DNA from 4 places in the Bradyrhizobium sp. S3.7.6 genome. Region 1 is predicted to be linked to each of the others. Evidence: predicted binding sites of a transcription regulator. Region 1 holds the regulator's gene; each other region holds the start of a gene.
What was found. Region 1 encodes PhoB, which activates phosphate uptake and scavenging genes when phosphate is short. Its sites were predicted from a motif close to TGTCATNNANCTGTCAT; they were not measured.
Positions count from the first base shown of each region.

Region 2: the regulator PhoB is predicted to act here: its motif matches at 2,308-2,324, upstream of ACVJ5M_RS35255 (inorganic phosphate transporter).
Region 3: the regulator PhoB is predicted to act here: its motif matches at 3,186-3,202, upstream of ugpB (sn-glycerol-3-phosphate ABC transporter substrate-binding protein UgpB).
Region 4: the regulator PhoB is predicted to act here: its motif matches at 4,239-4,255, upstream of ACVJ5M_RS23245 (glycerophosphodiester phosphodiesterase family protein).

Region 1 covers NZ_JBSSEQ010000001.1:347,731-355,310, forward strand. Annotated here, with positions in the region: gene ACVJ5M_RS01735 (Hsp33 family molecular chaperone) at 1-214, opposite strand, end outside; gene argF (ornithine carbamoyltransferase) at 512-1,435, opposite strand; gene ACVJ5M_RS01745 (aspartate aminotransferase family protein) at 1,435-2,643, opposite strand; gene ACVJ5M_RS01750 (GcrA family cell cycle regulator) at 3,100-3,612, shown strand; gene phoB (phosphate regulon transcriptional regulator PhoB) at 3,848-4,555, opposite strand; gene phoU (phosphate signaling complex protein PhoU) at 4,571-5,287, opposite strand; gene pstB (phosphate ABC transporter ATP-binding protein PstB) at 5,299-6,120, opposite strand; gene pstA (phosphate ABC transporter permease PstA) at 6,117-6,962, opposite strand; gene pstC (phosphate ABC transporter permease subunit PstC) at 6,964-7,580, opposite strand, start outside.
Region 2 covers NZ_JBSSEQ010000001.1:7,255,013-7,262,592, forward strand. Annotated here, with positions in the region: gene ACVJ5M_RS35245 (putative DNA modification/repair radical SAM protein) at 1-823, shown strand, start outside; gene ACVJ5M_RS35250 (UdgX family uracil-DNA binding protein) at 823-2,265, shown strand; gene ACVJ5M_RS35255 (inorganic phosphate transporter) at 2,373-4,001, shown strand; gene ACVJ5M_RS35260 (M20 aminoacylase family protein) at 4,073-5,245, opposite strand; gene ACVJ5M_RS35265 (GMC family oxidoreductase) at 5,457-7,076, shown strand; gene ACVJ5M_RS35270 (alpha/beta fold hydrolase) at 7,087-7,580, shown strand, end outside.
Region 3 covers NZ_JBSSEQ010000001.1:778,234-785,813, forward strand. Annotated here, with positions in the region: gene ACVJ5M_RS03650 (TIGR02300 family protein) at 1-14, shown strand, start outside; tRNA gene ACVJ5M_RS03655 (tRNA-Ala) at 111-186, shown strand; gene ACVJ5M_RS03660 (GIY-YIG nuclease family protein) at 332-568, shown strand; gene ACVJ5M_RS03665 (MarR family winged helix-turn-helix transcriptional regulator) at 618-1,076, opposite strand; gene ACVJ5M_RS03670 (organic hydroperoxide resistance protein) at 1,231-1,656, shown strand; gene ACVJ5M_RS03675 (CaiB/BaiF CoA transferase family protein) at 1,833-3,035, shown strand; gene ugpB (sn-glycerol-3-phosphate ABC transporter substrate-binding protein UgpB) at 3,256-4,572, shown strand; gene ugpA (sn-glycerol-3-phosphate ABC transporter permease UgpA) at 4,620-5,501, shown strand; gene ugpE (sn-glycerol-3-phosphate ABC transporter permease UgpE) at 5,501-6,349, shown strand; gene ACVJ5M_RS03695 (sn-glycerol-3-phosphate import ATP-binding protein UgpC) at 6,370-7,455, shown strand.
Region 4 covers NZ_JBSSEQ010000001.1:4,808,632-4,816,211, reverse strand. Annotated here, with positions in the region: gene ACVJ5M_RS23260 (DUF5076 domain-containing protein) at 1-68, opposite strand, end outside; gene ACVJ5M_RS23255 (pyruvate dehydrogenase complex E1 component subunit beta) at 72-1,472, opposite strand; gene pdhA (pyruvate dehydrogenase (acetyl-transferring) E1 component subunit alpha) at 1,502-2,524, opposite strand; gene ACVJ5M_RS23245 (glycerophosphodiester phosphodiesterase family protein) at 2,779-4,122, opposite strand; gene adh (aldehyde dehydrogenase) at 4,329-5,846, opposite strand; gene ACVJ5M_RS23235 (helix-turn-helix domain-containing protein) at 6,156-7,115, opposite strand; gene ACVJ5M_RS23230 (FtsB family cell division protein) at 7,332-7,580, opposite strand, start outside.

The sequences.
Region 1 (7,580 bases):
GCACGATGGCCTCGCCGAGCAGCTTGCCCACGGCAGCGGGATAATCGTGCTTGGTCAGGATCTCGTCGAGCGCGGGACCAAGCCGCACCAGGCGACCGCGCACGTCGAGTGCGTCGACCTCGTAAGGCAGCACGGCGTCATCGATGGGAACCGCTGATGGCGCGCGAACCGGGCCTTCAGGCCCGGTTTTCATGTCAGGGGATTGGGAAACCATGGCGCTTTATCTGGGGTCGATGGAGGAAAATGGAAGAGGGCGCGGAACGCTCCCCGGCATGCAGAAAAGATCGCACGAAAGCACGACAAACTCAGGGTCGTCCCGGGGGTGCGCAAAGCGCGAGCCCGGGACCCATAACCACAGGATTGCAATGTAACCGGCGACGACCACTCCGCGTCCTCGCCAAACAACTTCCTGTGGTTAAGGGTCCCGGATCGGCGCGCCGCTGTGCGGCGCTGGTCCGGGACGACAGCGGTGGATGCGGCCGCCAGCGCGGCCACCCGCTCCACCGTCGCGTTACTTCACCGCGTCAAAGCACCAGGCCAGAATGCCCTTCTGCGCATGCAGGCGGTTTTCGGCCTCGTCGAACACGACCGATTGCGGGCCGTCGATCACTTCGTCCGTGACTTCCTCGCCGCGATGGGCGGGCAGGCAATGCATGAACAGCGCATCGGGCTTGGCCAGCGACATCAGCTTCGAATTGACCTGATAGGGCTTGAGCACGTTGTGACGGTGCTCGCCTTCCTTGTCGCCCATCGACACCCAAGTGTCGGTGACGACGCAGTCGGCCCCCTTCACGGCAGCCTCGGGATCGGTGCCGAGCACGATCGGCGCGCCGGTGGCCTTGATGAAGTCCCGCATCACCTTTTTCGGCGCAAGCTCCGGCGGCGTCGCGACATTGAGCTTGAACTTGAAACGCTCGGCGGCATGCGCCCAGGACGCCAGCACGTTGTTGTCGTCGCCGGTCCAGGCCACCGTCCTGCCCTCGATCGGGCCGCGATGCTCTTCGTAGGTCATGAGGTCGGCCATCACCTGGCAAGGGTGCGAGCGCCGTGTCAGGCCGTTGATGACGGGCACCGTCGCATATTCCGCCAGCTCCAGCAGGGCCTCGTGATTGAGGATGCGGATCATGATGGCGTCGACATAGCGCGACAGCACGCGCGCCGTGTCGGCGATGGTCTCGCCGCGGCCGAGCTGCATCTCGGCGCCGGTCAGCATGATCGGCTCGCCACCGAGCTGGCGCATGGCGACGTCGAACGAGACGCGGGTGCGGGTGGACGGACGCTCGAAGATCATCGCCAGCGTCTTGCCTTCCAGCGGCTTCACCGGCTGGTGCGCTTTCTGCTTCGCCTTCATGGCGGAGGAGGCCGCGAGCATGCTCTTGAGCTCCGACAACGGGAGCTCGTTGATATCCAGAAAGTGCTTCGGGGACTTGCTCATCAGCTCGCCGCCCGCTTGGTCTGACTGGACGAGATCGCGGCGCAGGCGCGCTCGAGCCGCCCGACGCTGTCCTCGATTTCGGCTTCGGTGACGATCAAGGGCGGCAGGAAGCGCACGACATTGTCGCCGGCGCCGACCGTGAGCAATTTTTCGTTGCGCAACGCCGCGCCAAGATCGCCGGATGGCACCACGGCCTTGATGCCGATCAGAAGGCCTTCGCCGCGCACTTCGCTGACGATGTCGGGATAACGATCGATCACGGAGGCGAGCTTCTGCTTGAGCAGCAGCGACATCTTCTGCACGTGGTCGAAGAAGCCGGGCTTGAGCATGACGTCGAGCACGGCATTGGCAGCCGAGATCGCGAGGGGATTGCCGCCGAAGGTCGAGCCGTGCGAGCCGGGCCCCATGCCGGCAGCCGCGTCCGCGGTCGCCAGCACCGCGCCGATCGGGAAGCCACCACCGAGCGCCTTGGCCAGCGACATCACGTCAGGCGTGACGCCGGTGCGGCGATGCGCGAACAGATCGCCGGTGCGGCCCATGCCAGTCTGCACCTCGTCGAACGCGAGCAGCAGGCCCTTCTCATCGCAGAGCTGGCGCAACGCCTTCAGGAAGGCGGGCGTTGCCGAACGCACGCCGCCCTCGCCCTGGATCGGCTCGATCAGGATGCCGGCGGTCTGCGGACCGATCGCCTTCTTGACGGCTTCGATATCGCCATGCGGGACCTGGTCGAAGCCGTCCATCGGCGGGCCAAACCCTTCGAGATATTTTGCCGAACCGGTCGCGGCGAGCGTTGCCAGCGTGCGGCCGTGGAAGGCGCCTTCGAAGGTGATGATGCGGTAACGTTCCGGATGACCCTTGGAGAAGTGATGATGGCGGACCAGCTTGATCACACCTTCCAGCGCTTCGGCGCCGGAATTGCAGAAGAACACGAAGTCCGCGAAGCTTTCGTTGCACAGACGCGCGGCGAGCTTCTCGCCGTCCGGGCTCTGGAACAGGTTCGACATGTGCCAGAGTTTGGTGGCCTGCTCTTGCAACGCCTTGACCAACGCAGGATGAGCATGGCCGAGCGCATTCACCGCCACACCCGAGGTGAAATCGAGATAGCGATCGCCATTGGTCGCAATCAGCCAGCAGCCTTCACCGCGCTCGAAACCGAGGTCGGACCTGGCGAAAACGGGGAGCAAATGCGGCGCTGCGCTGTTAGTCATGACGATCACTTGAATGTTGCGGACGGTGTGAGCGTGCATTGCGCAACGCACCATTGACCGGCCCGGAAAACGAAACGTGCCGCCTTTTAAGGGCGGCACGCCTGACTATCTTATGCCTGGTGAAACCGGTGTCAATGCCGCCCGGAAAGCCTCGCGAAACGCAGAATCCGTAGTCTTGCGGTGGCGATTTTGCGTATTTCCGCCACGGAACATGTGGAAGCGAGTCGGCGGACTCTTGCGCGTGAGTCACGCCATATTGTAGCGTTTGGCTTGTCAGATACGACATCTCGTGCAGCAGTTCTGATCCTCGAAGTCCTCATGTACCGGCGTAAGCGTTCGGGCGCATCTGGTGCGCCCGGCGAGCCTTAAGGGATTCTGGCGGCACGGGTTTTTCGAAGCTTAGGCATTCGCCGTGCGGCCGCCAGGATGGCAGGCGCCGGCGAAGGAAAGGGTGCAATGACCGTTTTGACCTGGTCGGATGATCGCGTCGAGCAGCTGAAAAAGCTCTGGGAGGCCGGACTTTCGGCCAGCCAGATCGCCGCTGAACTCGGCAATGTGACCCGCAATGCCGTAATCGGCAAAGTGCACCGGCTCGGCCTGTCGGGCCGCGCCAAGAGCCCTTCATCGGCAGCGCCGCGGCCGCGCAAGGCGCGCCCCGCCCAGCACATGATGCGGGTGACACGCCCGATCGCGCGCGGCAACACCGCGCTGGCGCAGGCCTTCGAAGTCGAGGTCGAGGCCGAACCGGTCACCTACGACAACGTCGTGCCGATGAGCCAGCGGCTGTCGCTGCTGGAGCTGAACGAGGCCACCTGCCACTGGCCGGTCGGCGATCCCTCGAGCCCGGATTTCTTCTTCTGCGGCGGCAAGGCGCTCTCCGGCCTGCCCTACTGCGCCCAGCACTCGCGCGTGGCGTATCAGCCCGCGGCCGATCGCCGGCGCGCGCCGGCGAAGCCGGGTCCGCGCTGAAGTCGTTCTGAGCTCAGAAAGGAGCCGTCACACGATGGCGGCTCAACAAATCCGATGTCGTCCCGGACAAGCGCGCCTCGAGCGCGCGCAGATCCGGGACCCTTAACCACCGCAAGATGTGGCTACGGGGACTCGGAGTTACCTTTTCACAAAATAACCGCTCGCTGTGGGTGTCCCGGACCCGCGCTTGCGCTTGTCCGGGACGACACCGAGAGTGTGGCCGCAGCTCACCGAGCTACGCCTGCTCCGCCTTCGCAAAGCGATCGTCCAGTGCGTAGCCCGCGCCGCGGACGGTGCGGATCGGGTCCTGCTCGCGGCCGAGATTGAGCAGCTTGCGCAGGCGGCCGATATGGACGTCGACGGTGCGCTCGTCGATGTAGATGTCACGGCCCCAGACGCTGTCGAGCAGCTGCTCGCGCGAGAACACGCGGCCGGGATGCTCCAGGAAGAACTCCAGCAGGCGATATTCGGTCGGACCGAGATCGATCGGCCGGCCCGAGCGCGCCACGCGGCGCTTGTCGCGGTCGAGCTCGATGTCGCCATAGGCGAGCACGGTGGCGAGCCGCTCGGGGCTGGCGCGCCTGAGCAGGCCCTTCACGCGTGCCAGCAGCTCCGGCACCGAGAACGGCTTGACGATGTAGTCGTCGGCGCCGGTCGCAAGGCCCCGCACCCGCTCGCTCTCCTCGCCGCGCGCGGTGAGCATGATGATCGGGAGCTGCTTGGTCTCGGGCCGGGTGCGCAGCCGCCGGCACAGCTCGATGCCGGAGAGGCCCGGCAGCATCCAGTCGAGCACGATCAAATCGGGGATGTGCTCCTTGAGGCGGGTGTCGGCGTCGTCGCCGCGCATCACCGTCTCGACGTCATAGCCGTCGCCTTCGAGGTTGTAGCGGAGAAGCTCGGTGAGAGCTTCCTCGTCCTCAACCACCATAATGCGTGCGCCCATGGTGTTCGTCGCTCCTTAAGTGTTCGGGACCGTCGTGGCGAAGGTCGTCATGTCGCCCTTCGGCCGCTTGTCGGTGATCGCCTGGCCCTCGATCATGTAGAACACGGTCTCGGCGATGTTGGTGGCGTGGTCACCGATGCGCTCGATGTTCTTGGCGCAGAACATCAGATGGATGCAGAACGAGATGTTGCGCGGATCCTCCATCATGTAGGTGAGGAGCTCGCGGAACAGCGAGGTGCAGATGGCGTCGACTTCCTCGTCGCCCTTCCACACCGCCATCGCCGCCGGCAGATCGTGCGCGGCATAGGCATCCAGCACCGACTTGACTTGTTGCTGCACGAGGTCGGTCATGTGCTCCAGACCGCGGAACAGCTTGAGCGGATGGAAATCCGTCTCCAGCGCCGCGACGCGCTTGCCCATGTTCTTGGCGAGGTCGCCGATCCGCTCGAGATCGGTCGCGACGCGCATGGCGCCGACGATCTCGCGCAGATCCACCGCCATCGGCTGGCGGCGCGCGATGGTGAGAACGGCGCGCTCCTCGATCTTCTTCTGGAGCGCGTCGAGCTCGGCGTCGATGGTCACGACGCGCTGGCCGAGCGCGACGTCGCGGCGGATAAGCGCGTCGACGGAATCGACGATCATGCGCTCGGCGATGCCGCCCATCTCGGCGACCAGGCGCGTGAGCTCCTGGAGGTCGGTGTCGAAGGCCTTTGCGGTATGTTCAGAACCCATGTTCCGTCTCCTCAGCCGAACCGGCCGGTGATGTAATCCTGCGTGCGCCGGTCGGTCGGCGACGTGAAGATCTTGCTGGTGTCGTCGAACTCGATCAGCTCGCCGAGATACATGAAGGCGGTCTTGTCGGAGACGCGCGCCGCCTGCTGCATGTTGTGGGTGACGATCGCGATCGTGTAGTTCTCGGACAGCTCCTGGATCAGCTCCTCGACCTTGGCGGTCGAGATCGGGTCGAGCGCCGAGCAGGGCTCGTCGAACAAGATCACCTCGGGCCGCACCGCGACCGTGCGGGCGATGCAGAGGCGCTGCTGCTGGCCGCCGGAGAGCGACAGGCCGGAGGCGTTGAGCTTGTCCTTGACCTCGTTCCACAGCGCGCCACCGCGCAGCGCCTTCTCGACGCGGTCGTCCATCTCGGACTTCGAGATCTTCTCGTAAAGGCGGATGCCGAAGGCGATGTTCTCGTAGATCGTCATCGGGAACGGCGTCGGCTTCTGGAACACCATGCCGACGCGGGCGCGCAGCAAATTGAGGTCCAGCTTGGGGTCGAGGACGTTGGTCTGGTCGAGCATGAGCTGACCGGTGACGCGCTGGCCCGGATAGAGGTCGTACATCCGATTGAAGATGCGCAGCAGGGTCGACTTGCCGCAGCCCGACGGGCCGATGAACGCCGTGACGCGGTTGGTGCCGAGCGCCAGATTGATGTTCTTCAGCGCGTGGTGCTCGCCGTAATAGAAATTGAGGTTGCGCACCGTCACCTTGGCCGGAGCTTCGGGCAGCACCGGCGCCTGGGGCAAACCACCGGCCGCGCTCATCGATACGGAAAGATCACTCATTTTGCGGTCCTCTCGGCGCTCAGAATGCGCGCGCCAATATTCAGGGCAAGAACGGTCAGGGTGATGAGCAGCGCGCCGCTCCAGGCGAGCTGCTTCCAGTAGGCGTAGGGGCTCTGCACGAAATTATTGATGGTGACCGGCAGGTTCGCCATCGTCTTGTTCAGACCCAGGCTGAAGAACTGGTTCGACAGCGCGGTGAAGAGCAGCGGCGCGGTCTCGCCGGCGACGCGGGCGGTGGCCAGCATCACGCCGGTGATGAGGCCCGAGCGCGCCGCGCGATAGGCGATGCGCTTGATCACCAGCGAGCGCGGCAGGCCGAGCGCCGAGGCCGCCTCACGCAGTGCGTTCGGCACCAGCAGCAGCATGTCCTCGGTCGTGCGCAGCACCACCGGGATGACGATCACCGCAAGCGCGAGGCAGCCGGCAATCGCCGAGAAGCCGCGCATCGGCACCACCACCGCACCATAGATGAACAGGCCGATGATGATCGAGGGCGCCGAGAGCAGGATGTCGTTGATGAAGCGGATCACCGAGGTCAGGCGGTCGTTGCGGCCGTACTCGGCGAGATAGGTGCCGGCGAACAGACCGAGCGGCGCGCCGATGCCGACGCCGAGCACGGTCATGATGATCGAACCCACGATGGCGTTGCGCAGGCCGCCCTCGGTCGAGCCCGGAGGCGGCGTGTCCGCAACGAAGAGCTCCAGGTTCAGGCCGGCAATGCCGTTGTAGAGCAGCGTCATCAGGATCAGCGCGAGCCATGTGACGCCGAAGGCAGCGGCAGCCAGGCAGAGCACACGGATGACGATGTCCATGCGGCGGCGGCGTGCGTAGATCGGGTTCATGTTACTTCCCCGCCTTCTTTTCAAGACGCATCAGCATCAACCGTGCAGCCGCGAGCACGAAGAATGTCAGCACGAACAGCAGCAGGCCGAGCAGGATCAGGCCGGACTGGTGCAGGCCGTCGCTCTCGGCGAACTCCGATGCGATCGCCGCCGAGATCGTGGTGCCCGGGGCAAAGATCGACGACGAGATGCGGAACGAGTTGCCGATGATGAAGGTCACCGCCATGGTCTCGCCGAGCGCGCGGCCGAGCGCCAGCATGACACCGCCGATGACGCCGACGCGGGTGTAGGGGATCACCACGCTGCGCACGACTTCCCAGGTGGTGCAGCCGACGCCGTAGGCGGCTTCCTTGAGCACCGGCGGGACCGTCTTGAACACGTCGACCGAGATCGAGGTGATGAAGGGCAGCACCATGATGGCGAGGATCAGCGCCGCGTTGAACAGGCTGAGATAGGACGGCGGGCCTGCGAAGATCGCGCCCAGCACGGGGACGCCGTCGAAGATCTTGATCATGAAGGGCTGGAACGTGTTGGCCAGGAACGGGCCGAGCACGAAGAAGCCCCACATGCCGTAGATGATCGAGGGAATGCCGGCGAGCAGCTCGATCGCCATGCCGA
Region 2 (7,580 bases), 6.9 Mb from region 1:
TCGCGGCTACATCCATCTCAAGACCATTCCCGAGGCCGACGACGCGCTGATCGCGGAAGCCGGCAAATATGCAGATCGCCTCTCCATCAACATCGAGATGCCTGAGGAGACGAGCCTGCAGCAATACGCACCGGAAAAGGATGTGCGCGCGATCCGCCGCACCATGGGCCGGCTGCGGCTGAAGCTCGACGAGGCTGAGGAAAACCGCAGCACAAAGACGAAGGCGAGGCCGCAGCGCTTCGCGCCCGCCGGACAGAGCACGCAGATGATCGTCGGCGCCGACGCGGCCTCCGATCACACCATTCTCCACACCAGCTCCAATCTCTATGGCTCCTACAGGCTGCGGCGCGTCTATTACTCCGCCTTCAGCCCGATCCCCGATGCCAGCCGCGCTTTGCCTCTGGTACAGCCGCCGCTGCTGCGCGAGCACCGGCTCTACCAGGCCGACTGGCTGATGCGGTTCTACGGTTTCGACGTTGCGGAGATCGTCGATGACAACGCGATGCTGCCGCTCGACATCGATCCGAAGCTCGCCTGGGCGCTGCGCCATCGCGACCGCTTCCCGCTCGACGTCAACCGCGCCAGCCGCGAGGAGCTGTTGCGCGTGCCCGGCTTCGGCACCAAGGCGGTCGAACGCATCATCGCGACCCGGCGCACCACCACGATCCGCCTCTCCGATCTCGCGCGGCTGCACGTGCCCCGCAACAAGGCGCTGCCTTTCATCGTCCTCAGCGATCACCGCCCCGCGCCGCACCGCCTCGACGAGGCGCGGCTGATCGAACGGTTCAAGCCGAAGGCAACACAACTGGGGTTTGGCTTCTGATGCAGTACATCACCCTCGACACCGAAACCGATTTCGACGGCTGGCGCAAAGCCGCGCGGTCGCTCGTGCTGCATCATGTGCCGCCAACCGATGCCACCTGGACCGTACAAGGCGGCGAAGCCGAGCTGTTCGCACCGCCCGCGCCGTCTCCGATATTTGAGGTGAACGACGGCACCTTCAACGTCTCGGCAAAATTCGTCGAGCTCGCCAAGGCCGCGATCCTGCATCGCGACGGCGAGCGCTTTGCGATCCTCTATCGCCTGCTCTGGCGCTTGAAAGACAATCACGATCTCATCGAGGTCGCGACCGATCCCGATGTCGCGCAAGTCACCGCCATGGCAAGAGCAGTCCATCGCGACGAGCACAAGATGCATGCCTTCGTGCGCTTCCGCGAGATCGGACGCGAGCGCGCGGCGCATTACGTCGCCTGGTTCGAGCCGGAGCATCACATCGTCGAGCTTGCCGCGCCGTTCTTTGCCAAGCGCTTCGCCGACATGCCCTGGTCGATCCTGACACCCGATCTGTGTGCGCATTGGGACGGCCACGCGCTCTCGTTCACGTCGGGCGTGAGCAAGAACGAAGCACCCGGCGAAGACCGGTTGGAGGAAACCTGGCGGCGCTACTACGCCAGCATCTTCAATCCGGCGCGGCTGAAGGTGAAGGCAATGCAGACGGAGATGCCGAAGAAATACTGGAGGAACCTGCCCGAGGCGTCGATCATTAAGCCCTTGATCGAGGACGCCGAGCGCATGACCGGCGCCATGATCGCCAATGCCGCAACCGATCCGCACAAGCCCCAGAAGCGGCCGGAGGCTCCGATGCCACGCAAGCTGGCTGCCGACGATCTCGAAGCGCTCCGCGAGGAGGCCGCGCATTGCCGCGCCTGCCCGCTCTACAAGGACGCGACGCAGACCGTGTTCGGCGAGGGCCCGAAAGACGCGACCATCATGCTGGTCGGCGAGCAGCCCGGCGACAAGGAAGACCTCGCCGGCCACCCCTTCGTCGGCCCGGCCGGCCAGATGCTCGACCGTGCGCTTCAGGAAGCCGGCGTCGACCGCAACAAGGTCTACGTCACCAACGCGGTCAAGCACTTCAAATTCGTGCCGCGCGGAAAGATCCGTCTGCACCAGAAGCCGGCGACGCCGGAGATCCGGGCGTGCCGGCAATGGTACGAGCGGGAAGTTTCGGCAATCCAGCCCGAGCTCATCGTGGCAATGGGCGCCACCGCCGCGCAAAGCGTGTTCGGCAAGATCATCCCGATCGGCAAGACCCGTGGCCGGCTCATAGACCTGCCCGACGGCCGCAAGGCGCTGGTGACGGTGCACCCGTCCTATCTGCTCCGACTGCCCGATCCGGAAGCCAAAGTGCTGGAATATCAGCGCTTTGTCGAAGACCTGAAGATTGCCGCCGGCTTGCAGAAGAAAGCCGCACGCGCCGCCTAAATACTGGCAAATACTGGAGGGAAAGCGACTTTACGACGCAGCTGTCATCCAGCCTTCAAATCCATCGCGGACAATAGCCCTTCAAATTAGTTAAGGGGCGTCCAAAAATGACAGATGTTGCATTCGACCGTGCGGTAGGCGATCCGACGCCTGTCCAGCCGGCTTCCAGGCCAAATCTCGACAAGGGTTTTAACCCGCTCACGATGATCCTGTTCTTCGGCATCCTTGCCGCAGGCCTGCTGTTCGTTGCCTACAGCATCTATGTCGACGTCAACGCGACCGGCACGAAGGTGACGACCTTCCTGCCCTACATCCTCTTGTTCGTCGCGCTGCTGATCGCGCTCGGCTTCGAATTCGTCAACGGCTTCCACGACACCGCCAACGCGGTGGCGACCGTGATCTACACCCATTCGCTGCCGGCTGAATTCGCGGTGATGTGGTCGGGCTTCTTCAACTTCCTCGGCGTGCTGCTGTCCTCCGGCGCGGTCGCGTTCGGCATCGTCTCGCTGCTGCCGGTCGAGCTGATCCTCCAGGTCGGCTCCAGCGCCGGCTTCGCCATGGTGTTCGCACTCTTGATCGCCGCGATCATCTGGAACCTCGGTACCTGGTATTTCGGCCTGCCCGCCTCCTCCTCGCACACGCTGATCGGCTCGATCATCGGCGTCGGCATCGCCAATGCCGTCATGCGCGGCCGCGACGGCACCTCGGGCGTCGACTGGAGCAAGGCCACCGAGATCGGCTACGCGCTGCTGCTGTCGCCGCTGTTCGGTTTCATCTGCGCCGCCGTGCTGCTGCTGCTGCTCAAGTTCATCGTGCGCAACCCTGCGCTCTATGCCGCGCCCGAAGGCAACAAGGCGCCGCCGCTGTGGATCCGCGGCCTGCTGATCGCAACCTGCACCGGCGTCAGCTTCGCCCACGGCTCGAACGACGGCCAGAAGGGCATGGGCCTGATCATGCTGATCCTGATCGGCACCGTGCCGACCGCTTACGCGCTTAACCGCGCGCTGCCGGAGAGCCAGGTCGCCCAGTTCCAGAAGGTCTCGGACGCAGCCTCCAAGGTGATCGCGGCCAAGGGCGCCGGTCACTCGATCATCGGCGATCCCCGTCCTGCGGTGACGCAGTACATCACCTCGCACCACATCAGCGAAGGCACCTACCCCTCGCTGTCGGTGCTGGTGAAGGATGTCGGCGACCAGGTCGCGAAGTACGGCTCGCTCAACAAGGTACCGGCGGAAGTGGTCGGCAACACCCGTAACGACATGTACCTGACCTCGGAAGCGATCCGCTTCCTGATGAAGGACAAGGAAAACGACCTCAACAAGGAAGAGGTCGCGACCTTGAACGCCTACAAGGGCGGCCTCGATAGCGCCACGAAGTTCATCCCGACCTGGGTGAAGGTCGCCGTCGCCATCGCGCTCGGCCTCGGCACCATGGTCGGCTGGAAGCGCATCGTCGTCACCGTCGGTGAGAAGATCGGCAAGACCCATCTCACCTACGCACAGGGCGCCTCCGCCGAGCTGGTCGCCGCCGCCACGATCGGCGCCGCCGACGTGTTCGGCCTGCCGGTCTCGACCACCCACGTGCTGTCGTCCGGCGTCGCCGGCACCATGGCCGCGAACGGCTCGGGCCTGCAGATGGCGACCATCCGCAACCTGCTGATGGCCTGGGTGCTGACGCTGCCCTGCGCGATCGCGCTGTCGGCCACGCTGTATGTGATCTTCTCGCAGATTTTCTGAGCCGATCATTCCGCAAAGACAAAGGGCCCGTGCGATGCACGGGCCCTCTTCGTTTGTGCTTCGGTTCGGCGTTAAGACGCCGCGAGCGACTCCTCGACCAGCTTGACCCAATAGGACGTACCGAACACGATCGCCTCGTCGTTGAAATTGTAGGCGGGGTGATGCAGACCGGCGCTGTCGCCGTTGCCGCAGAAGATGAACGCGCCGGGCCGCGCTTCCAGCATGTAGGCGAAATCCTCGCCGCCCATCAGCGGCGGCATCTCGTGCACATTGGCCTCGCCGGCAACGTTCCTGGCGATGCGCCGCGCCACCTCGGTCTCCGCGGCGTGGTTGTTCACGACAGGGTAGTTGCGCTTGTAGTGCAGGTCGATCTTGGCACCGGTGATCTGCGCCACGCCCGCCACCACTTCGTGCACGCGCTTCTCGACCAGCTTGCGCACCTCCGGCGACAACGTGCGGATGGTGCCCCTCAACGTCGCAGTCTGCGGAATGACGTTGCGGGCATTGCCGGCGTGGAATTCGCAGATCGAGATCACGGCCGATTCCAGCGGATCGACGCTGCGGGCGACGATCGACTGCAGCGCGGTGATCACCTGCGCGCCGACCAGCACGGAATCGATGCACTTGTGCGGACGCGCGGCATGGCCGCCGAGGCCCTCGATCATGATGTCGACCTCGTCGGTCGCCGCCATGATCGGGCCCGGCCGGATCGCGAACGAGCCGATCGGGATGCCCGGGCCGTTGTGCATGCCGTAGACCTGCTCGATGCCGAAGCGCTCCATCAGGCCGTCCTTGACCATGGCCGCGCCGCCGGCGCCGCCCTCCTCGGCAGGCTGGAAGATCACCACAGCATCGCCGGCGAAGTTGCGGGTCTCGGCGAGGTAGCGGGCCGCACCGAGCAGCATCGCGGTGTGGCCGTCATGGCCACAGGCGTGCATCTTGCCCGGAGTCTTGGAGGCGTAAGGCAGGTTGGTCTGCTCGTCGACGGGCAGCGCGTCCATGTCGGCACGCATGCCGATCACCTTGAGCCCGTCGCCGGCCGGCTTGCTGCCCTTGATCACGCCGACCACGCCGGTCTGCCCGAGGCCGGTCACAACCTCGTCGCAGCCGAACTCGCGCAGCCGGTCCGCAACGAATGCTGCGGTGCGGTGAACATCGTACAGCAGCTCCGGATGCTGGTGGATGTCCCGGCGCCAGGCCTGAATATCGGGTTGGAGGTCGGCGACGCGGTTCACGATGGGCATGGAGGGTCTCAAGCCTTGTTGGGAATACAGGACTGTCTACCATGCAAGCACCAGTCCACCTAACTCCCGTGGATCGAGGGTCCCCTGTGCTCTCGTCATGGCCGGGCTTGTCACCAGCTTGTCTTGGCCATCCACGTCTGACTATTAGGACGGAAAGCGCGTGGATGCCCCGGACAAGCCCGGGCATGACGCCTGTTTGGGTGGAAGCAGAATGCCGAGGCGCCTCGAAGGTGAGTTTGACTACATTGTCGTCGGAGCCGGCACGGCCGGCTGCATCATCGCCAACCGCCTCTCGGCCGTATCAGGGAATCGCGTCCTCATTCTCGAAGCCGGCGGCGACGACAACTGGATCTGGTTCCACATTCCGGTCGGCTATCTCTTCGCGATCGGCAATCCGCGCTCGGACTGGATGTTCAAGACCGAGGCGGAGCCGGGCCTGAACGGCCGCTCGCTGGCCTATCCCCGCGGCAAGGTGATCGGCGGCTCTTCGGCGATCAACGCCATGATCTCGATGCGCGGACAGGCCGCCGATTACGACCACTGGCGCCAGCTCGGCATGACCGGTTGGGGTTATGACGACGTGCTGCCGCTGTTCAAGAAACTCGAAGATCACTTCCTCGGTGCGAGCGAGCATCATGGCACCGGCGGCGGCTGGCGCATCGAGGCGCCACGGCTGTCATGGGCCGTTCTCGACGCCGTCGGCGACGCCGCCGAGGAGATGGGCATCAAGCGCATTCCCGATTTCAACACCGGCGACAACGAAGGCACCAGCTATTTCCACGTCAACCAGAAGCGCGGTCGGCGCTGGTCGTCCGCACGGGGCTTCCTCAAGCCGGCGCTGAACCGTCCCAACCTGCGGCTCGAGAAGAACGTGCTGGTCGACCGTCTCATCATCGAGCAGGGCCGCGCCGTCGGCGTGCGCTTCATCCAGAATGGCGAGGTCATCGAGGCGCGTGCCAAGCGCGAGGTGATCCTCTCGGCAGGCTCCATCGGCTCGGTGCAGGTGCTGCATCGCTCCGGCATTGGTCCCGCCGACTGGCTGTCGCCGCTCGGCATCGACATCGTGATGGACAAGCCCGGAATCGGTCGCAACCTCCAGGACCACCTCCAGCAGCGCGCGATCTACAAGGTCGAGGGCGTGCGCACGCTGAACGAGACCTACTACAATTTGTTCCGCCGTGGCCTGATGGGGCTCGACTACGCCTTCCGCCGTCGCGGACCGCTGACCATGGCGCCGTCGCAGCTCGGTATCTTCACCCGCTCCGACGCGACGCGCGCCCGCGCCAACATCCAGTTCCACGTGCAGCCGCTGTCGCTCGACAAGTTCGGTGATCCCCTGCACCGCTTCCCCGCGATCACGGTGAGCGCCTGCAATCTGCAGCCGACCTCGCGCGGCACGGTGCGGCTGCGCTCGGCGAGCGCGGACGAGAAGCCGATCATTGCGCCGAACTATTTGTCGACCGACGACGACCGCCAGGTCGGCGCCGACGCCATCCGGACCACGCGGCGACTGATGCAGCAGAAGGCGCTCGCCAAATATCGCCCGAGCGAATATCTGCCCGGCCCCACCGTCGGCGACGACGATGCCTCGCTCGCCAAGGCCGCCGGCGACATCGGCACCACCATCTTCCATCCCGTCGGCACCGCGAAGATGGGCGCGGCGAATGATCCGATGGCGGTGGTGGACGAGCGGCTGCGTTTCTACGGCCTGAGCGGCCTGCGCATTATCGACGCGTCGATCATGCCGACGATAACGTCAGGCAATACCAACACGCCGACCGCGATGATCGCCGAGAAGGGTGCGACGATGATTTTGGAGGATGCGAAGTAGCGCCCCAACCATGATCAGCCCGCATCTCTTTTCAATCGGCCCGGCCGACACAGAGATCGCCATGCTGCAATGGGGCGAGAGCGGGAGGCCGCCCGCGCTGCTCGTGCACGGCACCGGTTTCGTCGCCGACGTCTGGGACGAGGTCGCGCGCGAGCTTGCATCGAGCTACACCGTCTATGCGCTCGACCGCCGCGGCCACGGCGCGAGCCACAAGCCCGATGCCTATCATTTCCTTGATTATGCCGAGGATGTCTGCCGGGTGATCGATGCGCTCGATCTGCGCGACGTCTATGGCATCGGCCACAGCGCCGGCGCGACCGATCTTCTGCTCGCGACGAAACTTCGGCCCGGACGCTTCACACGCCTGTTCGTGATGGAGCCGACCGTGATGGACCCGCGCGCGGCGCGGCCCGGGGGATTGAACGAAGAGTCCCTCGCTCGCGTCCAGGGCACGCTGCGCCGGCGGGCCGAGTTCGACAGTGCCGACACCGTGTTCGAGCGCTA
Region 3 (7,580 bases), 430 kb from region 1:
ATGAAGAGACTTGAGATCAGCCCTGATCTGTGAAAAAGGGTGCACCGCGCGAGTCACCAGGCTCGGCGGTCGGGAGTGATCCACCAGGATCCTCCCAACTGGAAGACTAAGGGGCCATAGCTCAGCTGGGAGAGCGCTTGCATGGCATGCAAGAGGTCGGCGGTTCGATCCCGCCTGGCTCCACCAGCCTTCGCTGGCTTCGCCAGCTTCGGCTCGGCAAGCCCTATCGTAGCGAAGGCTGCCGCGGCGTAGCCCGAAGGGCGAAGCCGGGCCTCGGCAAAAGCTGATCCTGAGAGATACTGTCCATCCACTGCGCAAGGCGGGGGATAGGATGAAGTACGTCTACATTCTCGAAAGCCTCGATTCCGGCCATTTCTACATCGGCATCACTGATGATCTGCGAGCCCGGCTCGCAAAGCACAACGCCGGCGAAGTGCCACATACATCAAAGTATGGCCCATGGCGCATCAAGACCTGCATCGCTTTCAGCGATGAGGCTAAGGCTGTTGCGTTCGAGAAATATCTGAAATCGGCTTCGGGCCGCGCATTTGCAAAGAAGCGGCTTTGAGGAGAGAAACTCGCGGCGAGGTACGAGAGGATTGAGCTCGCCGCCCCCCCTACTCCCCGATCACCGCATTCAACCGATCCCGCAGCGCCACGATCTCGTCCTTCATCGCGACCAGTTCCGAGACCGAGCAATCCGACGCCGCCAGGATCGATTGCGGCACGGCGCGCGCTTTTTCCTTCAAGGCATGGCCCTGCGGGGTCAGCGCGATCAGCACCTGACGTTCGTCCTCGCGCGAGCGCGTGCGCCTGACGAGGTGGGCGGCCTCGAGGCGCTTGAGCAGCGGCGTCAGCGTGCCCGAATCCAGGAACAGCTTTTCGCCGATGTCCTTGACCGGCACGTCGTCGCGCTCCCACAGCACAAGCATCACCAGATATTGCGGGTAGGTCAGGCCGAGCCGGTCCAGCAGCGGCTTGTAGACCCGGTTGAAGGCATGCGCGGCCGAATAGACCGCGAAGCAGATCTGATTGTCGAGGCGCTGCGGGTCCAGCGCCGATAATTTCCGGGGCATCGAGAATCTCACGCGGTTTCCTCCATTCTGGGACCGGGCGGCCGTACATTCAATTGCGAACAATTAAATGTGAGGCATGCAAATTTCAATTGCGCGCAATCTAATTGTTTGCGATGTAGGTTCCACCCCAACCCGAAGACCTAAGGAGACGAAAATGTCAGTAAACGTCCTGTATAAGACCAGCGCCAAAGCCACCGGCGGCCGTGACGGCCATGCGGCGACCCTCGACGGCGCGCTCGACGTCAAGCTCACCACGCCGAAGGAACTCGGCGGCGGAGGCGGCGCCGGCAATAATCCCGAGCAGCTGTTTGCGGCCGGCTATGCCGCCTGCTTCATCGGCGCGATGAAGTTCGTGGCCTCGCAGGGCGGCCCGAAGGTTCCGGCTGACGCCTCGGTCACCTCCACCGTCGGCATCGGCCCGCGCGCGGCCGGCGGCTTCGGTCTCGACATCGATCTGGCCGTCTCGCTGCCGGGCCTTGCCCGCGCGGAAGCCGAGGCGCTGGTCGAGAAGGCCCACCAGGTGTGCCCCTACTCCAATGCCACGCGCGGCAATGTCGACGTTCGCCTGACGGTCGTCTGATCAAACGGCGGATTGGCTGGCCCGAGATCCCCCTCGGGCCGGCCGCTTCCGCTTGATTTGCCACGTTGCGGGATAGCGCAGCGGCGGCGCATGCGGCCCTACGCAGCAAGCCATTGCTGGCGCAAAAAAACCTCGCTAGGCCTGTGATCAATGATCGACACAGGGGAAGCGAAGGCATGACTGAAGCCGTTTTGGGCGCAATGAGCGGACTGCGCGTCATCGATCTCACGCGCGTGCTTGGCGGTCCCTACTGCACCCAGATCCTCGCCGACCACGGCGCCGACGTGATCAAGGTCGAGCCGCCCGCCGGCGACGAGGTGCGCGACTGGGGCCCTCCTTTCCACGAGGAAGACGCGGCCTATTTCATCGGCATCAACCGCAACAAGCGCTCGATCGGCCTCGACCTCGCCTCCGAAGGCGGCCGCCTCGTGCTGCTCAAGATGCTCGAGACCGCCGACGTCCTGATCGAGAATTTCAAGCCGGGCACGCTGGAGAAATGGGGCATCGGCAACGATGTGCTCAGCAAGAAATTCCCGCGCCTGGTGCATTGCCGGATCTGCGGCTTCGGCGCCGACGGTCCGCGCGGCGGCAATCCCGGCTATGACGCCATCATCCAGGCCATGACCGGCATGATCGCGGCGACCGGCTCGCCGGAGAGCGGACCGATGCGGATCGGCGTGCCGCTGGTCGACATCACCACCGGCCTCTATGCGGCGATCGGCATCCTGATGGCGCTGTCGGAACGGCAGCGCTCGGGCCAGGGCCAGTTCCTGGAGACGACGCTGTACGAGACCGGCCTCGCCATCATGCATCCGCACACCGCGAATTATTTCATGCACGGCAAGCCGCCGTCGCTCACCGGCAACGAGCATCCCAACCTCGTGCCCTACGCGATCTTCCCGACCAGGACCGACAACATCTTCATCGGCGTCGGCAATGACGGCACCTTCCGCAAGCTCGCCAAGGAGATCGGCAAGCCCGAGCTCGGCACCGATCCGCGCTTTGCCCGCAACAAGGACCGCATCGCCAATCGCGAGGCGCTGCGGGCCGAGCTTGCCGCCGTGTTCAGCCAGCACGAGGCCGAGCCGCTGTGCAATCGTCTGCTCGCCGCCGGCCTGCCCGCAGGTCCCGTGCAGAAGATCGACCAGGCCTTGACCAACCCGCACACGATCGCCCGCGGCGATGTCATCGAGAAGGACTGGTACAAGGGCGTGGCCTCGCCGATCCGGCTCGATCGCAGCAAGCCGAGCCTGCGCCGCCTGCCGCCGAAATTCAGCCAGCACTCCCAGGAGGTGCTGGGCGAGTTCGGCTACTCCAAATCGGAGATCGACGCGATGGTCGAAAAGGGCACCGTCTGCGGCCCCGAGCGCAAGCGCTAAACGCCCTCGCCGCCTCACCCGAGCAAATGCCGCACTGCGGCGCGGGCACGCATGTGCGCCGCGAACGGAGGAGGCTGCGCGCTCGGCATTCGCCTATTTGACGGCTTCCCATTTGGCCGCGCTTGCTGCTTTCGTTTCTCCCGCTTACACAGTCATGTGAACGTCATATGGCGCTGCTAGCGCAAGCGCTTCTTTTTGACGGCCCAAGGGAGGTTTCTTGATGGCTCTTCGACACTTTGGCGCGGCTGCCGCGCTTGCAGTCACCGTTGGTTTTGGCGCTTCGCCGGCGTGGGCAGTGACCGAAATCCAGTGGTGGCACGCGATGACCGGCGCCAACAACGACGTCATCGTCAAGCTCGCCACCGACTTCAACGCCTCTCAGACCGACTACAAGGTGATCCCGACCTACAAGGGCAACTATCCCGATACGATGAACGCCGGCATCGCGGCGTTCCGCGCCGGCAACGCCCCGCACATCATGCAGGTGTTCGAAGTCGGCACCGCGACCATGATGGCCGCGACCGGCGCCGTAAAACCCGTCTACAAGCTGATGGCCGAGGCCGGCGAGAAGTTCGACCCCAAGATCTACCTGCCCGCCATCACCGGCTACTATTCGACCTCGAAGGGCGAGATGCTGTCCTTCCCGTTCAACTCGTCGTCGACCGTCATGTGGGTCAACCTCGACGAGCTCAAGAAGGCGAACGTCGAGATCCCCAAGACCTGGCCCGAAACGTTCGAGGCCGCCAAGAAGCTGAAGGCTGCGGGTCATGACACCTGCGGCTTCTCCGGCTCCTGGGTCACCTGGGTCAATCTCGAGCAGCTCTCCGCCTGGCACAACGTGCCGCTCGCCAGCAAGGCCAACGGCCTCGACGGCTTCGACACCGTGCTGGAGTTCAACGGCCCGCTCCAGGTCAAGCATCTCGAAACCCTGGTCGAGCTGCAGAAGACCAAGACCTACGACTATGCCGGCCGCACCAACACCGGCGAAGGCCGCTTCACCTCCGGCGAATGCCCGATCTACCTGACCTCGTCGGCGTTCTTCGGCAACGTCAAGGCGCAGGCCAAGTTCAACTTCACCGCCGTGCCGATGCCATACTATCCGGACGTCAAGGGCGCGCCGCAGAACTCGATCATCGGCGGCGCTTCGCTCTGGGTGATGGGCGGCAAGTCGGCCGACGAATACAAGGGTGTCGCGAAGTTCCTGACCTTCCTCTCGGACACCGACCGCCAAGTCTACATCCACAAGGCCTCGGGCTATCTGCCGATCACCAAGGCGGCCTACGCCAAGGCGAAGGAAGAAGGCTTCTACAAGGATCAGCCCTATCTCGAGACCCCGCTGATCGAGCTGACCAACAAGGAGCCGACCGACAATTCGCGCGGTCTGCGCCTCGGCAACATGGTTCAGCTCCGTGACGTCTGGTCGGAAGAGATCGAGCAGGCGCTGGCCGGCAAGAAGACCGCCAAGCAGGCGCTGGATGCTGCCGTCGAGCGCGGCAACACGATGCTGCGCCAGTTCGAAAAGACTGCCGTCAAGTGAGGCGATGAGCGGCAGGCCGCAAGCCGGCCTGCCGCTCACCTGACATCATGCAAAAGCAAGCCATTTTCCAAGCAAAACTATTGCCCTACGCGCTGGTTGCGCCGCAGCTCGCGATCGTCCTGATTTTTTTCTACTGGCCGGCCGCGCAGGCGGTGATCCAATCCTTCCTGCTCCAGGACGCCTTCGGTCTGTCGACAAGCTTCGTCTGGTTCGAGAATTATCAGGACCTGTTCAAGGACCCGGCCTATTTCGAGGCGGTTGTCCGTACGTTCGTCTTTTCGTTCGCCATCGCCGTCTCGTCGCTGTCCTTCGCGCTCTTGCTCGCCGTGATGGCGGACAAGCCGCTGCGCGGCTCAATGCTCTACCGCACGCTGCTGATCTGGCCCTATGCGGTGGCGCCGCCCGTCGTCGGCGTGCTCTGGATCTTCATGCTGCATCCTTCGCTCGGCGTGCTGTCGCGCTATCTGCGCAACCTGGGCGTCGACTGGAATCCGCTGCTTGACGGCAACCAGGCGGCTGGGCTGATCATCCTCGCCGCGGCGTGGAAGCAGATCTCCTATAATTTCCTGTTCTTCCTCGCCGGCCTGCAAGCCATCCCCCGAAGCGTGTTCGAGGCCGCCGCGATCGACGGCGCCCGTCCGATGCGGCGGTTCTGGACAGTGACCTTCCCGCTGCTGTCGCCCACGATCTTCTTCCTGCTGGTCGTCAACATCGTTTACGCCTTCTTCGACACCTTCGGCATCATCGACACCATGACCCGCGGCGGTCCCGGCACATCGACGGTCACGCTGGTCTACAAGGTCTATTCTGACGGCCTGCTCGGCGGCAATCTCGGCAGCTCGGCGGCGCAGTCGGTGATCCTGATGGTCATGGTCATCGTGCTGACGGGAATCCAGTTCCGCTTCGTCGAACGCAAGGTGACCTACTGATGGTCGAAGAAGAGGGCTTTCGGCGCTACGTCGCCCACGCGATTCTCTGGATCGGGATCGCGATCGTCGCATTCCCGGTCTACATCGCGATCGTCGCCTCGACCCAGGACAACGCCCTGATCGCGAACGGGCAGATGTCGCTGCTGCCGGGCGGCCATTTCTTCGAGGTCTACTACAAGACCATCTTCGTCGGCACGAGCGGCTCGACCCGCGAGCCCGTCGGCAACATGATGCTGAACTCGCTGGTGATGGCGCTGGCAATCGCGATCGGCAAGATCGCGATCTCGATCATCTCGGCCTATGCGATCGTGTATTTCCGCTTTCCGTTCCGGATGGCGATCTTCTGGATCATCTTCATCACGTTGATGCTGCCGGTCGAGGTGCGCATCTATCCGACCTACAAGATCGTCGCCGATCTGCACATGCTCGACAGCTATGCTGGCCTCGCGCTGCCGCTGATCGCGTCGGCCACCGCGACGCTGCTGTTCCGCCAGTTCTTCATGACCGTGCCGGACGAGTTGCTGGAGGCCTCGCGCATCGACGGTGCCGGCCCCTTGCGTTTCTTCTGGGATACGCTGCTGCCGCTGTCGCGCACCAACATGGCGGCGCTGTTCGTGATCCTCTTCATCCTCGGCTGGAATCAATATCTCTGGCCGCTGCTGATCACAACGCGCGACGACATGCAGACCATCCAGGTCGGCATCCGCAAGATGATCACCACTACTGATGCGCTGACCGAATGGCCGATCGTGATGGCCACCGCCGTGCTCGCCATGCTGCCGCCGGTGTTCGTCGTCGTCGCCATGCAGAAATTGTTCGTGCGCGGCCTGGTCGAGACCGAGAAGTAGGTTTTTGGGAATGAGTTTTCATGGCTAACGTCACCCTGCGCAACGTCCGCAAGACCTATCCCGGCGGCTTCGAGGCCATCAAGGGCGTCAACGTCGATGTCGGCGACGGCCAGTTCTGCGTGCTGGTCGGTCCCTCCGGCTGCGGCAAGTCCACGCTGCTGCGCATGGTCGCAGGTCTCGAGACCGTCACCGGCGGCGAGATCGACATCGGCGGCCGAATCGTTAACCAGATCGAGCCCGCCGATCGCGACATCGCGATGGTGTTCCAGAACTACGCGCTCTATCCGCATATGAGCGTCTTCAACAACATGGCCTACGGCCTGCGCAACCGCGGCATGAAGGAGGCCGAGGTCAAGACCCGCGTCGACGAGGCCGCACGCGTGCTCGAGCTCACGCCGATGCTGGAGCGCAAGCCGCGCCAGCTCTCCGGCGGCCAGCGCCAGCGCGTCGCCATGGGCCGCGCCATCGTGCGCCAGCCGAAAGTCTTTCTGTTCGACGAGCCGCTGTCGAACCTCGATGCAAAGCTGCGCATCGCGATGCGGGTCGAGATCCGCAAATTGCAGCGCCGGCTCAACACGACCTCGATCTACGTCACCCACGACCAGCTCGAGGCGATGACGCTCGCCGATATTCTCGTGGTCATGAATGGCGGCCAGGTCGAGCAGGTCGGCAATCCGCTGGCGATCTACGAGAAGCCGGCGACGACCTTCGTCGCCTCCTTCATCGGGGCACCGCCGATGAACCTGATGTCGACGCGCGCCGATGAGATCAAATCGCAGCTCGACGGCAGCGCGACCGAGGCCGGCATCCTCGGCATCCGCCCGGAAGATTTCGTCATCACCGACCAGACCCCGGCCGGCGGTGTCGCACTGCCGCTGACCGTGGAAGCGATCGAGCGCGTCGGCGCCGAAACTTTCGTCTACGGCACGCGGGCCCAGGACGAGCAGCGCGTCGCCGCCACCCCCGGCGAGCTGCCGCCCGGCGAGGTCATCGTCCGCATTCCCGGAACCGAGGCCCCAGCCATCGGTGAGAGGATCCGCGTCGCCGCGGTACGGCCGAAGCTGCACCTTTTCAGCGGCGACGGGCGGACGCGGATCGAGGCCTGACCGGTTCCGAGGGCCGGCCGATCAAAAACGCGAAAAACAACCCCATGCACAGTAGCCGGGGGTTTGATTTCATTGAGATAAATCGGCGGCCGACTCGTCATGCCCGGGCTTGTCCGAGCATTTGC
Region 4 (7,580 bases), 4.5 Mb from region 1:
AGGATCTCGACCGCATCGTCGCGGGCGAGGACGTCGGGTGGCAATGGCTGCTCCTTCGGGCCCGCCATGATCTACCTGTAGCAGACGGCTTTGGCGGCCTCGACCACTTCGGCTGCCGACGGCAGCGCGAGCTTCTCCAGGTTCGCGGCATAGGGCATCGGCACGTCCTTGCCGGAGACGCGCGCGACCGGCGCGTCGAGATAGTCGAAGGCGTTCTCCATGATGCGCGCGGCGATCTCGGCGCCGACGCCGCTCTGTGCCCAGCCCTCTTCCACCGTGACCGCACGACCGGTCTTCTTGACCGAGTTGACGATGGTCTCGGTGTCCATCGGCCGCAGCGTGCGCAGGTCGATCACCTCGGCTTCGATACCGTCCTTGGCGAGTTCGTCGGCGGCCTTCAGCGCATAGGTCATGCCGTTCGACCAGGAGATGATGGTGACGTGGCTGCCCGAACGCACGATGCGCGCCTTGCCGATCGGGATCACGAAGTCATCGAGCTTCGGCACTTCGCCGGTATGGCCGTAGAGCACCTCGTTCTCGAGGAAGATCACCGGATTGGGATCGCGGATCGCGGCCTTGAGCAGGCCCTTGTAGTCCGCTGCGGAGAACGGCGCGACCACCTTGAGACCCGGGACGTTGGAATACCAGGACGAGTAGTCCTGGCTGTGCTGGGCGGCGACGCGCGCGGCGGCGCCGTTCGGGCCGCGGAACACGATCGAGCAGCCCATCTGGCCGCCGGACATGTAGAGCGTCTTGGCAGCCGAGTTGATGATCTGGTCGATCGCCTGCATGGCGAAGTTGAAGGTCATGAACTCGACGATCGGCTTCAGCCCGGTCATGGCAGCGCCGACGCCGATGCCGGCAAAGCCGTGCTCGGTGATCGGCGTGTCGATGACGCGCTTGGCGCCAAATTCCTGCAACAGGCCCTGGGTCACTTTGTAGGCGCCCTGATATTCAGCGACTTCCTCGCCCATCACGAAGACGTCGGCGTCGCGGCGCATCTCTTCGGCCATGGCGTCGCGCAGCGCTTCGCGGATGGTCTGTGTCACCATCGCGGTGCCGGCGGGCACTTCGGGATCGGGTTCGGCGACGGCCTGGGGTGCAGGCGCGGCCTTCGGCGCCGAGATCATCGGCTTGCCTTCGCCGACCGGCGAGCGGGATTCGGCGACTTCCTGCGCGACGCTCGGCGCGGGCGCGGCCGGCGCCTTGGCGAGATCGGCGGCCGTCTCGCCATCGGCGAGGATGGTCGCGATCGGCGTGTTCACCGCAACGTCGGCGGTGCCCTCGGGGATCAGGATCTTGCCGAGCGTACCTTCATCGGTCGCCTCGACCTCCATGGTCGCCTTGTCGGTCTCGATCTCGGCGATGACGTCGCCGGACTTGATCGTCTCGCCCTCTTTCTTCAGCCACTTGGCAAGGTTGCCCTTCTCCATCGTGGGCGACAACGCGGGCATCAGCACTTGAATTGGCATATCGACTCCAAAAGAAAGCTTGCGCGCGTTCAGCGATAAATGTCGGTCCAGAGCTCGGCGGCATCCGGCTCGGGATCATGCTGGGCGAAGTCGGCGGACGCATTGACGATGTCGCGGACCTCGGCGTCGATCGCCTTGAGATCGGCCTCGCTCACCTTGGCCGCGAGCAGGCGGTTGCGCACCTGCTCGATCGGGTCCTGGTCGTGGCGGACTTTTTCGACCTCTTCGCGCGTTCTGTACTTTGCGGGGTCGGACATCGAGTGGCCGCGATAGCGGTAGGTCTGCATCTCCAGGATGAAGGGGCCCTTGCCGGCGCGGCACCAGGCGGCCGCCTCCTCGCCCGCGGCCTTCACGGCGCGGACGTCCATGCCGTCGACCTGCATCCCGGGGATATTGAAGGACGCGCCGCGCTTGGAGAAATCCTGCTGCGCCGAAGCACGCGACACCGAGGTGCCCATGGCGTAGCGGTTGTTCTCGATGACGTAGATCACCGGCAGCTTCCAGAGCTCCGCCATGTTGAAGCTCTCATAGACCTGGCCCTGGTTGGCCGCGCCGTCGCCGAAATAGGTGACGCTGACATTGTCGTTACCACGATAGTGGTTGGCGAAGGCCAGACCCGTGCCGAGCGAGACCTGGGCGCCGACGATGCCGTGGCCGCCGTAGAAGTGCTTCTCCTTGCTGAACATGTGCATGGAGCCGCCCTTGCCCTTGGAATAGCCGCCGCGCCGGCCGGTGAGCTCGGCCATGACGCCGTTGGCCTCCATGCCGGTGGCAAGCATATGACCGTGATCGCGATAGCCGGTGATGACCTGATCGCCCTGCTTCAGGGCCATCTGCATGCCGACCACGACGGCCTCCTGGCCGATATAGAGGTGGCAGAAGCCGCCGATCGCGCCCATGCCGTAGAGCTGGCCGGCCTTTTCCTCGAACCGCCGGATCAGGAGCATGTCGCGGAGCGCTTTGAGCTCCTGCTCTCTGGTGAATTCCGGGGGCGAACCGCCGTCGGTCTTGTCCTGTGGAGTGCTTGCGGCGGCTTTCTTGGGTGCGGCCATGGGAATTCCGGGTCAGAGAAAACTTCAGCCCTCTCTAACCCAAGTCAAACGCCCTTGGAAAGGACCGCGGCGGCATGGCGCGACTTTCATTATGCCGCACTGCAACGTGACCGAAACTTTGCAAAACCTTTGGCGCCGATCGGGCAACTTTAGCTCACCGGTCAGCGAAGGGAACGTGAGCAGCCAACGCAGAGAAATCGGACGCGCTGTTTTGTATCCGAAATCCCACGCGCGTCCGATTCGCCGTACCGGCCTTACCAGCCCAACTCGCGCAAATACGCAGCCCGGGCGGCAACGCCGGTATGCGTGAAGTCGCTGAAGACCCCATCGACGCCGAGCCGGTAGAATTTGAGATATTCAAGGCTCGGGTCGCCGCGATAGTCGGCGGCAAGATATTTCTTCTCGTTCCGAAACGTGAAGACATGGACGAAAAGACCGAGCTTGTGCGCGTCCGCGACAAGGCTGGTCGCGTCCTGCGTCGAAGCCTCCGGCGTCGATCCCTTGTAGGGCGTGCCATCGGCGTTGCTGTCCTTCCACGGCGCGATCTTGAGCGGAACGATATAGGCCTTCCACGGACCGATGCCCTCGGCATAGGTCTTGATCTCGGCAAGCCCCTCGGGCGTCAGCATCGCATCGTACAGGCGGGCCTCACCCGCAACGGTCCAGTCGAACGGGCGCGAATTCGTGATGTTGTTGAGGAGAACCTTGCCGGTTTTGAAGTCGATTCCGTTGCCGTCGACGAGTTGGACCTGCCGCGTCTGAAGGCCGTGGCTGCGCATATATTTCAGGCTGCCGGGCTCGAAGCTCTGAACCAGGATGGGAGCGTCCTTGGTGTTGAGGCCGTTATCCCCGATGATCTTGATCAGGGCATCCTCGAGCGGACGGCTGCCGGCCGCACCGCAGCCATTGGCGATCGCCTGGGCATTGTTCCAGGTCGGGTTCTTGGTTTCGGGATAGACGAGGATGGACCGCCCGGTCTCCTTGCTCTTGACCTTGGCGATGTCGATGACGTCCTGGAAGCTGATGATCGGGAGTTTGCCGTTGAAGACTTTCGGCCGCTCGTTGGCCGCGTCATAGGTGGTGCCGCCGATCCATTGCTTCAGCTCGGCCATGGTGAAATCGCTGATCGACCAATCGTTGGTATGATCCTCGCCGTCGACGATCAGCGACTTCAGCACCGATTTGGGATCGGCCGGGTCGCTGAGATCCGTCAGGTAGTCGGCAGGCACGCCGGTGGCCGACGGCGCCTTGACGCGCACACCGGGCACGGTCCGCTTGCGGGCAGCGACGGCCGCATTGGTCTTCGCCACCTCGGCAATGTTGGTGTTGTCGCTCAGCCAGGGGTTATGGCGCACGCAATCCTTGGTCAGCTGCAAATCCTCTTCGAGCGCATCGGTCCCGAGCGCAGCGGCGAGGTCGTACGACGCCTCGGTCTCTTCAGGTACCAGGCCCGGCAGGCCGCGATGGCCAAGGACCAGCGGCGCCTTTCCATCGACGGTCAGGAAGGGCTTGGCGCCGGCTGGCGCCGGGCCGGACTGTGCGAAGGCCATCGACAGCGGCAGCACCGCCGCGCCGAACAGCATCGCTGCGACACCCATTGTCCGTCCTGAACGACTGTTCCGCATCACCGAGCCTCCGTCTTTGCCCGGCATCGCTTCGAATGCTGCGGGCGCCGAACCGGATACGGTCGGCGCTGTCGTCTTGTCTCAAGACTCTGACAGACAGATGACGGCGGAGAGGGCAGCGCAAGGTTGCGCCGCCCTCTCCTGCCCGATCAGATCTTGCCCCATCAGATCTTGCCCGATCAGAAGAAGCCAAGCTTCTTCGGGCTGTAGCTGACCAGGAGATTCTTGGTCTGCTGGTAGTGATCGAGCATCATCTTGTGGGTCTCGCGACCGACGCCCGACTGCTTGTAGCCGCCGAACGCGGCATGCGCGGGATACGCATGGTAGCAGTTGGTCCAGACCCGGCCGGCCTGGATAGCCCGGCCGAAGCGGTAGCAGCGGTTGGCATCGCGACTCCAGACGCCGGCTCCCAGGCCATAGAGCGTGTCGTTGGCGATCGCGAGCGCTTCGTCATCGGTCTTGAAGGTCGTGACCGAGACGACGGGACCAAAGATCTCCTCCTGGAAGATTCGCATCTTGTTGTGGCCCTCGAACACCGTTGGCTGGACGTAGAAGCCGCCGGACAGATCGCCGCCGAGCTCGGCACGACCGCCGCCGGCCAGCACCTTGGCGCCCTCCTGCTTGCCGATGTCGATATAGGAGAGGATCTTGGCGAGCTGCTCGCTAGATGCCTGCGCGCCGATCATGGTGTCGGCCGCACGCGGGTCGCCCTGCTTGATCGCGGCGACGCGCTTCAACGCCCGCTCCATGAAGCGGTCGTAGATGTCGGCGTGGACAATCGCCCGGCTCGGACAGGTGCAGACCTCGCCCTGGTTCAGCGCAAACATCACAAAACCTTCGATCGCCTTGTCGAAGAAGTCGTCGTCCTCTGCGGTGACGTCGTTGAAGAAGATGTTCGGCGACTTGCCGCCGAGCTCGAGCGTGACCGGGATCAGGTTCTGGCTGGCATATTGCATGATCAGCCGGCCCGTCGTGGTCTCGCCGGTGAAGGCGATTTTCGCGATCCGCGGGCTGGACGCGAGCGGCTTGCCGGCTTCGAGGCCAAAGCCATTGACGATGTTGAGGACACCGGGCGGCAGGAGATCGCCGATGATCTCGGCCCAGACCATGATCGAGGTCGGCGTCTGCTCGGCCGGCTTGAGCACGACGCAATTGCCGGCGGCAAGCGCCGGCGCGAGCTTCCAGCATGCCATCAGCAGCGGGAAGTTCCAGGGGATGATCTGGCCGACCACGCCGAGCGGTTCGTGGAAATGATAGGCGATGGTGTCGTGGTCGATCTCGCCGATCGAGCCTTCCTGTGCGCGCACCACGCCGGCGAAATACCGGAAATGATCGATCGCGAGTGGCAGGTCGGCGGCGCGGGTCTCGCGGATCGGCTTGCCGTTGTCCCAGGTCTCGGCAATCGCAAGGCGCTCCAGATTCTCTTCCATCCGGTCGGCGATCCGGTTCAGGATCGCGGCGCGCTCGGCGACGCTGGTGCGTCCCCAGGCGCCCTTGGCGGCGTGCGCCGCATCGAGGGCGGCCTCGACGTCCTGCGCGTCGGAACGCGCGATCTTGCAGACGATCTGGCCGTTCACCGGCGAGGCGTTGTCAAAGTACTTGCCGGAGATTGGCGCGACGAATTTGCCGCCGATGAAATTGTCATAGCGTTCGGCGAAGGGAACCTGGGTGACGCCGAGGAATTCCACCTTGTTCATTGATCACTCCCGATGTTTGCTGTTTGCGCAATTCGTCGCGTGTTCACGACTTGCGCCGACGATGTCGCGGGAGCGTTTTTCTGTCAGCCCGGGCGTGAGCGATGGCCGGGGTAACCTGTCGCAGTTCTGCGACAGGTGACGCAGCTACCCCCACACACTCAGCCCTCATCCTGAGGAGCGCGCTCTTGCGCGCGTCTCGAAGGATGGCCGCGGGCACAGCCAGGCCTGCATGGTTCGAGACGGCCGCTTCGCGGCCTCCTCACCATGAGGGTCGAGTTGGTGGGCGCGGAAGAAAAATAGAGCCGCAGCTCAGTGCTTCAGCTCGAACCGCTTCAGCTTCCTGTGCAGCGTGGCGCGGCTGACGCCGAGGGCTTTGGCGGCGGCCGAAACATTGCCGCCCGCGCGCAGCAGCGCCCGCTGCAGCACCGCGCGCTGGCCGCCCGCAAGATGGTCATGCGCGGGTTCGCCGCCGAGGAGGTCAGCCGCGGGAACAGGCTGCAAGAGACGGCCGGGCGCAATCCCGAGTCCCACCCGCGCGGACCGGGTCGCGCCGATCACGAGATCATCCGCATCGACCGCGACGAGGCCGCCGGTCTGGCCGTCGGCGCCTTGCGTCAGCACGATGCGGGCATGGGCGAAGGCGCGGCGAAACAGATCAGCTTCGATGCGCCTCGCCGCCTCACCTGCCGCGAGCGCGATCAGATTGGAAAACGCATCGGTCCGGTCGGCGCGGCAGGAGGAGACATCGAGCACGCCCGCAAACGCCGCCTCGTGGTCGTAGATCGGAACGGCGGTGCAGCTCAGAAGCGTGTTGCGGGTGAAGAAATGCTGGTCGCGGTCGATCGTCAGCGGGCGCTGCTCGACGACGCAGGTGCCGATGCCGTTGGTGCCTTCATGATCCTCGCTCCAGAGCGCGCCGGTCCACAGGCCCCAGGATTGGAACGTCGCATCGTCCACCGCTGTGCCGCGGCGGTCGACCGGCACGCCCGCGCCGTCGGCGAGCAGCACGCAGCAGCCGCTCGCGCCGACCGCCTGATAGAGCCGGTCCATCGCGCTTTGCGCGGCGGCGAGCAACGGCGCGACGCGCTCGCGCGCCTGCCGCAACTCGACATCACTCAGCCGCATCGGCGCACTGCGGCCGGCGGGATCGAGATGATGCAATCGGGACGAACGGCGCCATGAGGCCACCAGCGCGGAGCGCGCGGCCTGGCCTGACGCAATGGCGGCCTCGACGCGGGCCGCGTGATGCCGGGACATTGGCCCATTCATCACTGTTTCCTCCGGGTGGCAGTCTAGGCTGCGCCGGCACGGCCCGGTTGATCTGCGTCAACTCAGGCAGACGGCGGCAGAAGCCATGGGGCCGTTGCCGCGTTGCCGTCAAGGCGGCAGCCCGGTTCCAAGCCTAAGACTTTCGGTAGAATTGCTACACGGTTGCGGGATTTCGGCAGCGGCTTTCGATGCCGGTTTCGAATGCAGCGAAAAGCGCTACTTGGCCGGGATCATCCGAACGAGATCGCGCGGATTGACATAGTCGAGCTGATAGCGCGCCCGCTCGTCCAGCATGTCAGGATCGATCCGCGATGTCCGCAGCAGCGACACGCGCTGCTCGCTCTTCGCGCGCTCGCGCTTGAGCTGGGCCAGCTCGCTCGTCAGCGCGATGATCTCCTGGTCGAGTTCCTGACGGGCGTTGAGGCCGTATTTGCCGGTGTAGGCGTTGACGCCGAAATAGCCGAC